One region of the Colwellia sp. MEBiC06753 genome, then DNA from elsewhere that is predicted to be linked to it. Evidence: predicted binding sites of a transcription regulator. Region 1 holds the regulator's gene; each other region holds the start of a gene.
The links. The regulator LexA, encoded in region 1, represses DNA repair genes until DNA is damaged. The targets are predictions, from matches to a motif close to TACTGTATNNNNATACAGTA.
Positions count from the first base shown of each region.

Region 2: a site for LexA is predicted at 1,547-1,566, ahead of ACOB82_RS11585 (YebG family protein). Genes of this name have one in related genera too.
Region 3: a site for LexA is predicted at 1,509-1,528, ahead of ACOB82_RS11745 (DNA topoisomerase III). Genes of this name have one in related genera too.
Region 4: a site for LexA is predicted at 1,339-1,358, ahead of recN (DNA repair protein RecN). Genes of this name have one in related genera too.

Region 1 is NZ_JBQMTM010000008.1:131,002-134,205, forward strand. It holds gene ppc (phosphoenolpyruvate carboxylase) at 1-274, opposite strand, end outside; gene ACOB82_RS08570 (LysR substrate-binding domain-containing protein) at 385-1,341, shown strand; gene lexA (transcriptional repressor LexA) at 1,409-2,023, shown strand; gene coxB (cytochrome c oxidase subunit II) at 2,500-3,204, shown strand, end outside.
Region 2 is NZ_JBQMTM010000013.1:113,619-116,822, reverse strand. It holds gene ACOB82_RS11595 (S1C family serine protease) at 1-700, shown strand, start outside; gene ACOB82_RS11590 (hypothetical protein) at 1,013-1,273, shown strand; gene ACOB82_RS11585 (YebG family protein) at 1,617-1,931, shown strand; gene ACOB82_RS11580 (M48 family metallopeptidase) at 1,931-2,692, shown strand; gene ACOB82_RS11575 (response regulator) at 3,105-3,204, shown strand, end outside.
Region 3 is NZ_JBQMTM010000014.1:15,155-18,358, forward strand. It holds gene ACOB82_RS11735 (HlyD family secretion protein) at 1-342, opposite strand, end outside; gene ACOB82_RS11740 (dienelactone hydrolase family protein) at 476-1,366, opposite strand; gene ACOB82_RS11745 (DNA topoisomerase III) at 1,582-3,204, shown strand, end outside.
Region 4 is NZ_JBQMTM010000015.1:113,612-116,815, forward strand. It holds gene grpE (nucleotide exchange factor GrpE) at 1-201, opposite strand, end outside; gene nadK (NAD(+) kinase) at 369-1,250, shown strand; gene recN (DNA repair protein RecN) at 1,392-3,071, shown strand; gene ACOB82_RS12840 (outer membrane protein assembly factor BamE) at 3,163-3,204, shown strand, end outside.

The DNA of each region.
Region 1 (3,204 bases):
CTTGCTCACTAGCGGTATGTTGTTGCTCGGCAACATTGGCTAAATTAAGAAATTGACTAAAAGCGCGCGCATAAATCATCAATTTTTGTTCATCGCATGATTGAAAAATCGATTTAAGTTCGTCAACCGCATAGCTATCGTTGGCGACGCCATCTTTAGCCAGTAGACGTACGCGCTCAACGTTATCTAGCCACTGTTGGTCGTTTTCATTGGCAATGGTTTGCCCCAGAATTGCACCTAAGGCTCGAATGTTCTGTGAAATAGTTTCTAACATAGTCAGTCGCTCATTAGCGGATAATAATTAATCTAAAATTTATATTAGAAATTAAAATAAATAGAATCTAATATATATTTCTTATTTTTATCATAGATAAAATTCTATAGATGGCGATTAGGCACCCTACAATAAGACAGTTGCAATTGATTCAGGCGTTAGCACGCTATCAAAGTTTATCTTTGGTAGCGGAAAATCTATATATTTCACAGCCATCTGTGTCTATTCAGCTGAAAAACTTAAGTGAACTCATTGGTATGCCGGTGTATCAAATGCAGGGTCGAAAGGTTGAACTGACTGATGCCGGTCATGCGATATTGCGCAGTGCCAATCAGATTTTCCAATCACTAGATAATTTAAAAACTGATATCGATAACTTGCAGGGGGTAGTTACAGGTACGTTAACCCTGTCAGTTGTGACTACCGCTCAGTACTTCTTACCATTGTTATTAGCGGCATTTCATAAACGCTACCCGTTAGTGGATGTAAAACTGGAAATTGGTAACCGTGAAATGGTTTACTCACGACTGCGTGCGCATAGCGATGATTTTTATTTATTTAGCCAAATACCGCCGGATATCGAAGTCATAGAAACGCCTTTTTTATCGAATGAATTAGTGGTGGTGGTGCCAGAGCGTCACGAGTTAGCACTTCAACCTAAAATTAGTTTAGCGCGGTTAAGTCATTACCCGTTTATTCTGCGAGAACCTGGCTCTGGTACTAGAGAAGCGGCAGTTGCTTTATTCGAACAACATGGATTCAAGCTAAGAGAAAAAATGACTATCGCTAGCAGTGAAGCAATAAAGCAGGCGGTAGCTGCGGGGTTAGGAATATCTGTGTTAAGTCGTTACACCTTAGATTTTGGTTTTACCCCGGGGTTAAAAGTTTTAGAAGTGGAGCACTTTCCGGTTAGCAGCCAATGGCGTTTAGTGCAAAACGCATCAAAGCAGCAAAGCCTTTTAGCTAAGGCATTTCAGCAATTTATGTTAGAAAATGGCAATGAAATATTGGCGAATGCGGTGACCGAAAATAACACTCATCACTTTACACAAAATTTTTCAGGGTAAACAAGTCTTGCATATACATACAGTCTGTATATACTCACAGTAATACTGTATGGATATCAGGGGCACTATGAAGCCGTTAACGACACGACAATCTCAAATATTTGATCTCATTAAAGAAAAAATTGCTGAAACGGGTATGCCACCAACCCGCGCTGAAATTGCAGAGTTTTTTGGCTTTAAGTCAGCGAATGCCGCGGAAGAGCATTTAAAAGCACTGGCTAAAAAAGGTTACATTGAGATGTTACCTGGCACATCAAGAGGCATACGCCTAGCAGAAGAATTTATTGAAGAGTCAGGCTTACCGCTTATTGGCCGCGTTGCCGCAGGCGAGCCTATTCTCGCTCAAGAGCATGTCGAAGATCGTTACCAAATAGATGGAAATTTATTTCACCCTGCGGCAGATTATTTATTGCGCGTAAATGGTGAGAGTATGAAAGATATTGGTATTCTCGATGGTGATTTGCTTGCCGTTCATCAAACAACCGATGTTCATAATGGTCAGGTTATTGTTGCACGGGTTGAAGATGAGGTAACTGTTAAGCGCTTTAAGCGAGAAGGTAATATCGTCTATTTACACGCAGAAAATGAAGCTTTTTCTCCAATTAAAGTCGACCTTAGCAATCAGCATTTTAATGTTGAAGGAATTGCAGTTGGTGTGATCAGAAATGCTGATTGGATGTAACTAATTCGTTAATTAAATAATTATCTTGAAAAATTAAGCCAGTCATTTTGACTGGCTTTTTTATTGGCAAACTTTAAAAAACGTATCAACTAATAAAACATCGAATGCCAGATACTGCAGGCGTTTTGTTTAAAAATCATTCATTTCTACCTGTGAACTTTAGAGTTCCTACTCTACTGAAATTTAAAGAAAAATTTTAAATATTTAAAAATAAAGCACTAGACCTTGATTAAATTTTGAGTAATTCTAGGGTGGTAAGTGTACAAAAATAAAAAAATAATAATAACTGATGCGTATGCGCTAAACATCAAAGCATCAGCAAGCAATTAACAAGTATATGTAACGTTAGTGAGGCAACTCATTAACGCTTTTACTGTCTTTGTTATTCAACAGGGTAGAGGAGATGTCGAGTGAAGAGACGTAACCTAGGTTGGCTGTTTTTGGGAACCTTGCTTTCCAGTTCAGCTTGGGCGGAGATGGAGCTAAATCTAACGCGAGGTGTTACTAAAATTAGTAACGAGGTCTATGACCTGCATATGTTAATTTTTTACATATGTGCTGCTATTGGCGTTATTGTTTTTGGCGCAATGTTTTGGTCGATGGCGTTTCATCGAAAATCAAAAGGAGTCAAACCTGCAACTTTCCATGAAAGTACTAAAGTGGAAATTTTGTGGACAGCAATTCCTATCGTGATCTTAATCGCCATGGCGGTGCCCGCAACAAGCACCCTGATTGAGATGGAAAACAACGACAACTCCGATATTACTATTCAAGTCACTGGTTCACAGTGGAAATGGCACTATAAATATTTCGATCAGGGCATTGAATATTATTCAGTGCTGGCAACTCCTCGCGAGCAATATCATAATTTGTCGGGTGAAAGTGCTGCTAAAGGTGAACATTACCTGCTTGAAGTGGATAAACCGTTAGTGATTCCAATTAATAAGAAAGTGCGCTTTTTAATTACTTCTGATGACGTCATTCACTCTTGGTGGGTACCTGCTTTTGCGGTTAAACAAGATGCTAACCCAGGCTTTATTAATGAAGCTTGGACGATAGTGGACGAACCAGGTATTTATCGCGGCCAATGTGCAGAGCTTTGTGGTAAAGACCACGGCTTTATGCCAGTAGTAGTTGAAGTGAAAACCGAAGCAGATTATGCCGCATGGTTAGATGAACAA
Region 2 (3,204 bases), on a different contig from region 1:
TGACTTGGCGGTACTTAAAATAGACGTAAAGTTGGACTTACCACCTGCGGTTCCTATTGGTACAAGTGATGATTTACAAGTTGGGCAGTCAGTGTTTGCGATTGGTAATCCATTTGGCTTGGATTACACATTAACCAGTGGCATCGTCTCCGCCCTTAACAGGTCTCTCTCCGCCGATTCAGATTTAATTATTAATAACCTTATTCAAACTGATGCGGCAATTAATCCGGGAAATTCTGGCGGCCCCTTACTCGATAGTGCTGGCAGACTAATCGGCATTAATACCGCTATTTATAGTCCATCCGGAGCCTATGCTGGAATTGGTTTTGCGGTACCCGTTGATACTGTTAATCGCGTTATCCCTCAACTTATTGCTACTGGTCGTTACACAAGGCCGTCTCTTGGAATATCAATAGACGATGATATTAACAGGCAAATAAGCAGACAGTTGGGTATCCAGGGTGTTGCCATATTAGAAATTGCTCCTAATTCGCCAGCATTTAAAGCTGATCTGCAAAGCGCACAAGTTACCCCGTTTGGTATTACCTTGGGAGATGTAATTCAATCAGTAAATGGTAAAAAAGTGACGAACGTTAAGTCTTTGTTGTCAGAGCTGGATAATTTTGAAATAGGTGAGGCTGTCTTGATTGGTATTTTAAGAGGTGAAAAAAAATTAGATCTACATGTTGTACTAGAGTAAACCTTCTCTCTGTCTTCTGGCACTTTTGAGCATGAAGCGGACATTAATGATCTTAAAAATGTCCAAACCACGTTAGTTTGATAATGACACCGAATTGTTAACACAAACCGACGGGTTGAACAAATATTTCCTCTATTAATATCCTACTATTTATCGGCCCTGTGACATCCACATTTTGGTGACATTTTAGTCACATTAGGTTTGCTAATATCCCATCATCTCATCAATTTAATTTGCTTAAATGTTGGAGGAAGACGATATGAGCAAGCAATTGAATCAGGCATTATGGTCAATAAGTAGAGGAAGGTTATTATGAGTTGGCAAGGTAATAAGCTTTCGAGGTTGGCTTTGTGGGTAGTACTTTTTAGCGTACCACTGTTTTCCTACGCAGCAGAGGCTCCCGGCGCACTAACCATTATTGTGACTTCACAAAAAACAGAACGACCACTTTCCAAGGTACAAGTTACGCTTAAAAAGCGAGAGACCGCTTCAACACAAACATTAACTACTGATAATCAGGGATTTAAAATCACCTCCTATGAAGGAATAATAGATTTATCTGAAAGGCTGTAATGAGCTAAACAGATCACTGGCTTGTGCTAATGAGAAGATTGTGAATTACGATCTAGTTACCTTAAAAGTAATCGATTCAAATACCTAAATTAGTCAAAAAAATATGACCCCAAGAAAAACTATCCAAACCCCAAAATAAAACCGCTAAAACCAGTGGTTTTTGACTTAACTCGTTGAATATATAAAAGACATTATCGCTGGAAACATTTTAAATGTCCTGGAAACACCACAATGCTTGTTGATCGAGCTGTTGGTATATTCAAAAAATTGTGTTACTGTTGATTCATACAGTTTATTGTGCATTATTTATCAGTTAATGCGATCGGGTGAATGAGGGAAACGCATGGCAGTTGAAAGTCGATTTGTTGTTATTAGAAATGGTGTGGAGGTGCAAACATTTATGGATAAGAAAGCCGCAGATGAATACGACAAAATGTTGGATATGGCGGATAACTTGTCGGAAATGTTTACCAAGTCGCCGATTGAGTTACCTGAAAATATGCTTGAAGATTTAAGCATTTATTTAGCTCAGCACCGTGAAGATGTTCTGATAGCGTTGCAAGCGAAAAAACCTAAACCAGCGCCAAAGCCTACAGCAGCGAAAACTGCTAAAAAGTTAAAAGCAGTAGAAGACGAACCGCTTAGCGAAGCCAGTTAATGTCTTGGCTGAAATCATCAACGCCAGCTTTTGCTGAGACTTCAACACCTCACTATACATTGATCAGAAGTCAACAGCGAAAAACACTTGGATTACAAGTTAAAAAAGGGCAGGTCATAGTACGTGCCCCTTTTTTTGTTGATGAAAAATTTATCCATGCCTTTGTTCTAGAAAAATCAGCTTGGTTAGCAGAAAAGGTGCAACAGCAAACTGCACAGCAACTCTCTCATCAAGAGTATGGTGTGCGAGAAGGAGGGAAAGTATTTTTTAATGGGCATGAATATGTAGTAAAAATTCAGCCTTCAGTAAACACCAGTATCGAAATAGTCGAACAGCAGATGGTGTTTTCATTACATCAGCGGCAGTTGAATAAGCTATCTGATAGTGCTGATAGTCAAAGCTTTTTAACTAAACTGTTAGCACAACAACTCGATAGCTATTACAAGGAACATGCACTTGAGTACTTACCCGAACGATTAGCAATGTGGGCTAATTTAACCGGTTTAACACCAAGCACTTTAAAAATAAGAAAGTATAAAGCTCGCTGGGGCAGTTGCAGTGCATCGGGTAAGGTTTGCTTAAATACTTGGTTGCTAGCATGCCCGAAATTTGTAATAGACTATGTCATTGTACATGAACTATGTCACCTCATTCATTTAAATCACTCTGCTTTATTTTGGCAATTGGTAAAGCAACACTTTCCTGAGATGGAATTGGCAAAACAGTGGTTAAAACAACATCAACGATTATTGAATTATTAATAAGTTGTTAATCATTATTTGACTTTTTTAGTTGGATTAATTTTTGCATGGTTGAAAAAATAGTCAATTTAAGCAGTTGTTTTTTACACAAACTGGGAATAGATCATGAAATTGTCATCTAATAGTATCAAAATGATATTTATATATATTGTGTCAGCTGTACTTTCTATTTTATTAATTAAATTGCTTCTACCCTTTTAAATTAAAGTGTTCCTAGCTTGGGTTTATTTTTTGGTGGCTATATAAAGTTGAGCTACCAATATTAATTTTTGCTCGTTTGATGTTCTTGTGTTCATGATCGGCGAAGATGTCCAAAAATCTTACAATTATTGATTATTTTTCATTAACAATTGTTTAAATTTAGGTTAGATTAGGCTGGTTAAAAAATAATAATAACAAGGATAAGCCCCTAATGAGCTCGTCTGTTTTAATTTGTGATGACTCCAATCTTGCCCGTAAACAAGTGCTGAGAAGTTTGCCTGAATCTTGGGAAGTAGATACTCAACTGGCAA
Region 3 (3,204 bases), on a different contig from region 1:
CTGGTTCAGCTGTTCAGTTAATACTAAAACCTCTTCTTGCCGCGCACCTTTAGTTAGATCGGTTAATTGCGCTTGCACTGCTGCTTGATGGGCCTTGGCTTTCGTTAATGCCAAATGTTGATAGTCACTATCGAGCTTGGCAACTAACTCATCAACCGCTAATGCTTGCCCTTCGGTTAATCCTTGCTCTACTATCCAGCCAGCTTCTGGACTGGCAATATAAAAATAATTCGCTTCAATATAGCCAGTATAATCAGAGGCTTGTGGTTGTTTATCCTGACAACCACTCAGTCCTAATAGGGTAATAACTGTTAAAACCACGGTTAAATAAAAGCGGTGCATATCAGCCCTCATGTAAGCTTGTGTCGCTTGTTTTCGCTTGCGCCACTTGTATTCGACTCGAATAGTTAAGATGTAAGTAGCATTTATTGCGCATATCTTGGTTAGTTTTCTCTAAATAACTTATCTAGCAAATCTAAGTTAAATGCTGGCTAAAAAAGCTTAATGTACGTTGCCACGCGAGCTCAGCATTTTCCTTATCATAACGACCTGTTGAGTCATTATGAAAACCATGATTGGCATTTTTATACATATACATTTGATATGGCACTTTATTGCGCATTAAATCTGCTTCATATTTAGGCCACGATTTATTGACTCGCTCATCAAGCTCGGCCAATTGAATCAACAATGGCGCTTTAATATTGGCTCTGAGCTCGGCTTTCGCCGGTGTGCCATAAAACGGTACGCCTGCGGCAATTAAGTCAGATTCCACTGCCGCCAAATAATTTACAATGTAGCCACCAAAGCAAAAACCGACAGCGCCAAGTTTGCCGTTGCTGTTTGGCTGTGCTTTTAAAAACTTGGCGGCAGCAATAAAGTCTTGCTGGATTTTTTCACGATCAAGGCTGCGTTGCATCGCTCGGCCTTCATCATCATTGCCAGGATAGCCGCCGAGTGGGAACAAGGCATCGGGGGCAAATGCGATAAATCCAGCTTTCGCTAAACGCCGCGCGACATCTTTGATGTAAGGATTAAGACCGCGATTTTCATGTACAACTAACACAACTGGCAATAACCCTTCGAGTTTGGTTGGGGTAACCATATAGCCGCGGCCAGTGCCATGCCCTAGTTGCGAATCAAAACTTTGGTATGTCGCTTTAATTTCAGGATCATTAAATGAGACCTGCTCCGCTAAAGCATAATTAGGCAGCAATGCCGAAGTTAGCATCGTCATTGAATAACCAAGCGCCACTAAACCGCCCAGTTTTTGCATAAACATTCGTCGGTCCATACCGCCATGAGCATAGGCGTCGTACCAGTCAAATGCTTCTTGTGGAATATCATTAGTCGTTTTTTCTTGAATTACTGGCACAACATTTCTCCCTAAATTGAGGCTAACACTGACAACACATTAACAAGCGTAAGCTATTATTTTTAATCATATAAAATTATATATAGCCCAAACTTTCAACTATTTCTTCGATATAGTTCGACCCTCAACTCACAACTGGATATTTAACCAGTATTGATTTACACTAATCCCATTGATGATTTTTCCAGTTAACTAATGAATAACTGATGAAGCTTTATATCGCTGAAAAACCCAGTTTAGGGCGCGCCATTGCCGATGCCTTGCCTAAACCACATAAAAAGCAACAAGGCTATATTGAAGTTGGCAATGGCGATATTGTTACTTGGTGTATCGGCCATATTTTAGAACAAGCTGAACCCGAAGCTTATGACGAGCGCTATAAAAAGTGGCAACTCGAGCACCTGCCTATCATTCCAGAACACTGGCAATTAAAAGCTAAATATAAAACCAAAAGTCAGCTTAGCGTCATTCGTCAGCTGTGCAAACAAGCCAGTGAAATTATTCATGCTGGCGATCCTGACCGAGAAGGCCAATTGCTGGTTGATGAAGTCATTGATTTTTTAAAGATCAGCGAGGCTAAACGTAAATCCGTTAAACGCATACTGGTCAGCGATTTAAATATCGCAGCGGTGAAAAAGTCGTTAGCAAATTTGCGCAGTAACCTTGAATTTATGCCGCTATCAGTGTCGGCACTGGCCCGTAGCCGCGCAGACTGGCTTTATGGCATTAATCTAACCCGCGCCTACACCATTCAAGGCGGGAAAGTCGGCTATCAAGGTGTACTGTCGGTTGGTCGCGTACAAACTCCTGTGCTAGGTTTAGTGGTCAATCGCGAACGTGAAATTAGCAATTTTGTCAGCAAGCCGTTTTATCAAGTGGAAGCGGAAGTTGTGACCGCAGACAACCAGTCATTTCGCGCTAAATGGCAACCAAGTAAGGCCTGTCAGCCTTATATGGATGATGAAGGCCGAATTGTGGTAAAAGCATTGGCTGAAAATGTCATTTCGCGAATTAATGATCAACCTGCACAGGTTACCGATGTTAGAACCGACCCTAAATCACAAAGTGCGCCTTTGCCTTATAATTTATCTTCACTGCAAATAGACGCCGCCAAACGCTACGCCATGAACGCGAAACTGGTACTGGATGTTTGTCAGTCACTTTATGAAAAACATAAACTGATCACCTACCCTCGCTCTGATTGCCGCTATTTACCCAAAGGACATTTTGATGAAGCCCCTGCAATTATCGAGATGTTAGCGCAAAGCCAATTACCAGTGGCAGGCGCGGCGAAAAATGCCAATAGCCGTTTAAAAAGTAAAGCATGGAACGATGCAAAAGTTGGCGCTCACCATGCGATTATTCCAACCTTAAAGTCGCCAGCGAATATAAAGCTCAATAACTTTGAAGCGAATATTTACCAATTAATCGCTCGTCAATATTTAGCTCAGTTTTATTCGGCTTATCGATTTGAGCAAACCAAAATCACACTGAATATAGCTAATGGCGTTTTTACCGCTAATGCCAATATCACTATCGACCTTGGCTGGAAAGCGTTATTTTCCAAGGCAAAAAACGATAAAACAGCAACGCAAGACTCAAAAGCAAGCGATGAAAGCCCGCAGCAAGTGCTCCCCAAAGTCAGTGTTGGTGAGCAACTCCATTGCCGACAAGGTCATTTACTGGAAAAACAAACGGAACCACCCAAACATTTTACCGATGCCAGCTTGCTTGCAGCCATGACAGGAATTGCCCGCTTTGTCGAAGATAAAGCGCTTAAAGCCGTGCTTAAAGAAACTGATGGTTTAGGTACAGAAGCAACTCGCGCG
Region 4 (3,204 bases), on a different contig from region 1:
CGAATCTTTTTGATCAGCAACCGTTGCTTGGGCAGCGGCAAGTGCTAACTCAAGTTCATTAATTTTTTGTTGCTCTTCGCTGATTGCGTCAACAGCAGCATCTAATTTCTCTTCTACTTGCGCTTCAGCTTGCGCAATAATTTCTTCAGCAGCAATTTCTTCAGCTGACTTAGTTTCGTTAGACATATTTTCGTTCGGCATAGTTTCGTTAGGTTTAGTTGTCATGAAAACCTCCAGTAAATTCAATTGTGCTAATTATGGGGCTTAGATTTTGTCTTTCAAGCACGAAATTTTAATTTGTTGGCTTTACAACGCAAAAATTAAGAGCGAAACTGCCGCTTATAGGAATAGTAAAGGCATATAACTCTATGAGTCAGTTATATAAAACCATTGGCTTAATCGGCAAACCTAATCACGAAGGTGCAAGCGCAACCATTTTGAGCTTGTATCAATACTTACAAGAAAACGGTTATCAGGTCATTGTCGAACGTTCAGTTGCAAAATCAATTGCTGAAGAAAATATCACCATTCAATCACTCACTGAAATTGGCGAACAGGCTGATTTGGCTATAGTTGTTGGTGGTGATGGTTATATGCTTGGTGCCGCGCGAGTTTTATCAAGCTACCAAATTGGCGTGATCGGCGTTAATCGTGGCAACTTAGGTTTTTTAACCGATCTTTCACCACAAGACTTAATCGAACCTTTAGAAAAAATTCTTAAAGGTGAATCACGCGCTGAACAACGTTTTATTATTGAAGCGGAAGTTTATCGCCACGGTAAATTGAAAAGCTCAAATTCAGCGGTTAACGAAGCGGTTCTGCATGCTGGTAAAGTCGCCAGTATGATTGAATTTGAAGTGTATATTGATGACAGTTTTATGTTTAGCCAGCGTTCAGACGGCTTAATTGTTTCAACGCCAACAGGCTCTACTGCTTATTCGATGTCGGCTGGTGGCCCTATTCTCACTCCTACCCTCAATGCGCTGTCTTTGGTGCCAATGTTTCCACATACCCTTACCAGTCGCCCGATAGTAGTTGATGGTGATAGTGAGATTAAACTAGTACTCGCTAACGACAATCAAGAGAATTTACAAGTAAGCTGTGATGGTCACGTGATTTTAGCGGTGATGCCAGGCGATCAAGTCATTATCAAGAAAAGTCCTTACACCTTACGATTAATTCACCCGCTAGATCATAGCTACTTTAACGTACTTCGAAAAAAACTGAGCTGGGGCAATCGCTTATATTAACTGAATATATAAGCATAAACATTGAACACAGCCAGCTAGTTAAAATTTAATCGGCTTAATGCAATTTTTTAGTTGCACTGTATAAAATTACTGTATAAATTACCAGTTAACCACTGTTTTTTTATACATGTAATTTTATTTATGTTGCTTCAACTTACTATTCAAAATTTCGCTATTGTTAAGTCGTTGGATATTGACTGGCAATCAGGCATGACTACCATTACAGGCGAAACAGGCGCAGGTAAATCAATCGCAATTGATGCCTTAGGCTTATGTTTAGGCGATCGTGCAACCACCAATGTTGTTAGACGTAACGCAACAAAAGCTGAACTAGCCGCCACTTTTGCTATTGAACAAAATGCAGCAGCTAAAGCTTGGTTAATGGCTAACGAATTAGACAGTGATGACGAATGTATTTTACGCCGCGTTATTTCTGCAGAAGGCCGTTCAAAAGCGTATATCAATGGCAGTCAAGTACCGCTACTGCAGTTAAAAGAATTAGGTAAGTTATTAATTAATATTCATGGTCAACACGATCACCAATTAATAACTAAGCCCACCGAGCAACGAAAAATGCTCGATGCCTATGCTGATCACCCTGAGTTATTAAACAATGTAAAGCATTACTATCAAACCTATCGTAAACAGGTTTTAGAATTAGAAGCGTTGCAACAAAGTCAGGCGCAGCGTGAAGCTAAGCAGCAGTTATTACAATATCAGGTAACAGAGCTTGATGAGTTTGCCTTACAACCAGATGAGTTTGAAACGCTAGAAAGCGATTACAAGCGTTTTAGTAATAGCCATCAAATTTTAACCGATACTCGCCAAGCACTTTATGTACTATCAGAGGACGAGCAATTTAACGCGCTATCAGGTCTTCAAAAATGTGTTGATAGCATTAGCTCACTTGCAAATTATGACCAGCAACTGGCAGATATTGCATCAATGCTGCAGGAAGCAGTGGTACAAGTGGAAGAAGCTAACAACGATTTACGTCATTATCATGATCGCCTAGAGCTTGATCCTGAAACCTTTAGCATGATTGAAGAGCGCTATTCACAAGCCATTCAATTAGCGAAAAAGCACCAAGTTGCCCCGCAAGATTTACCTGCAACCCACCAAAGCTTAAGTAATGAATTAGCTGCTATGTCTAATGATGAAACGCGATTAGAGCAATTAATTGAAGAAATTGAACAATCTAAGGTTAATTACCTTGAAGCAGCTGTTGCCTTAAGCGACTCAAGAAAAACAGCAGCAAGTCGTTTAAATAAAGAAATCAGCGAAAGTATGAAAGCACTAAACATGGTTCATGGTGAATTTGCTGTTGCCTTTAATTCTTTACCAACAACTGAGCAGGCAAATATTAAACCTAATTTACACGGTATTGATGATATATGCTTTGAAGTCAGTATTAACCCAGGCCAAGCGCCTGAAGCTATGCATAAAGTTGCCTCAGGTGGGGAGCTTTCGCGCATAAGCCTTGCTATGCAAGTTATTTTGGCCGATAAGGTTGTCACCCCTACGCTAATTTTTGATGAAGTTGATGTTGGTATTAGTGGACCAACCGCCGCTATGGTGGGTGCAAAATTAAAAGAACTGGCAGCAAAAACTCAAGTGATTTGTGTGACTCATTTACCTCAGGTTGCTTGTAAAGGACATCAACAGCTATTTGTCGCTAAATTAACTGATGGTGAATTCACCGAAACTAGTGTAACGGAACTTAGTGAAGATGCTCGCGTCCAAGAAATTGCCCGGTTATTAGCCGGCAACCAAATTACACAATCAAGCTTAGCGAACGCACAAGAGTTGCTTGCGAGTTAATAAGATAAGATTTATTCTGAATTTTACTTTGTAACTCTGTGCTCGCTTGGGTATTATCCCCAGTCAAATATTGTAGGAATGATAATTTTTCATGTTGTTTAGAAGCATTATATTGACCTTAGCGCTTTCAACC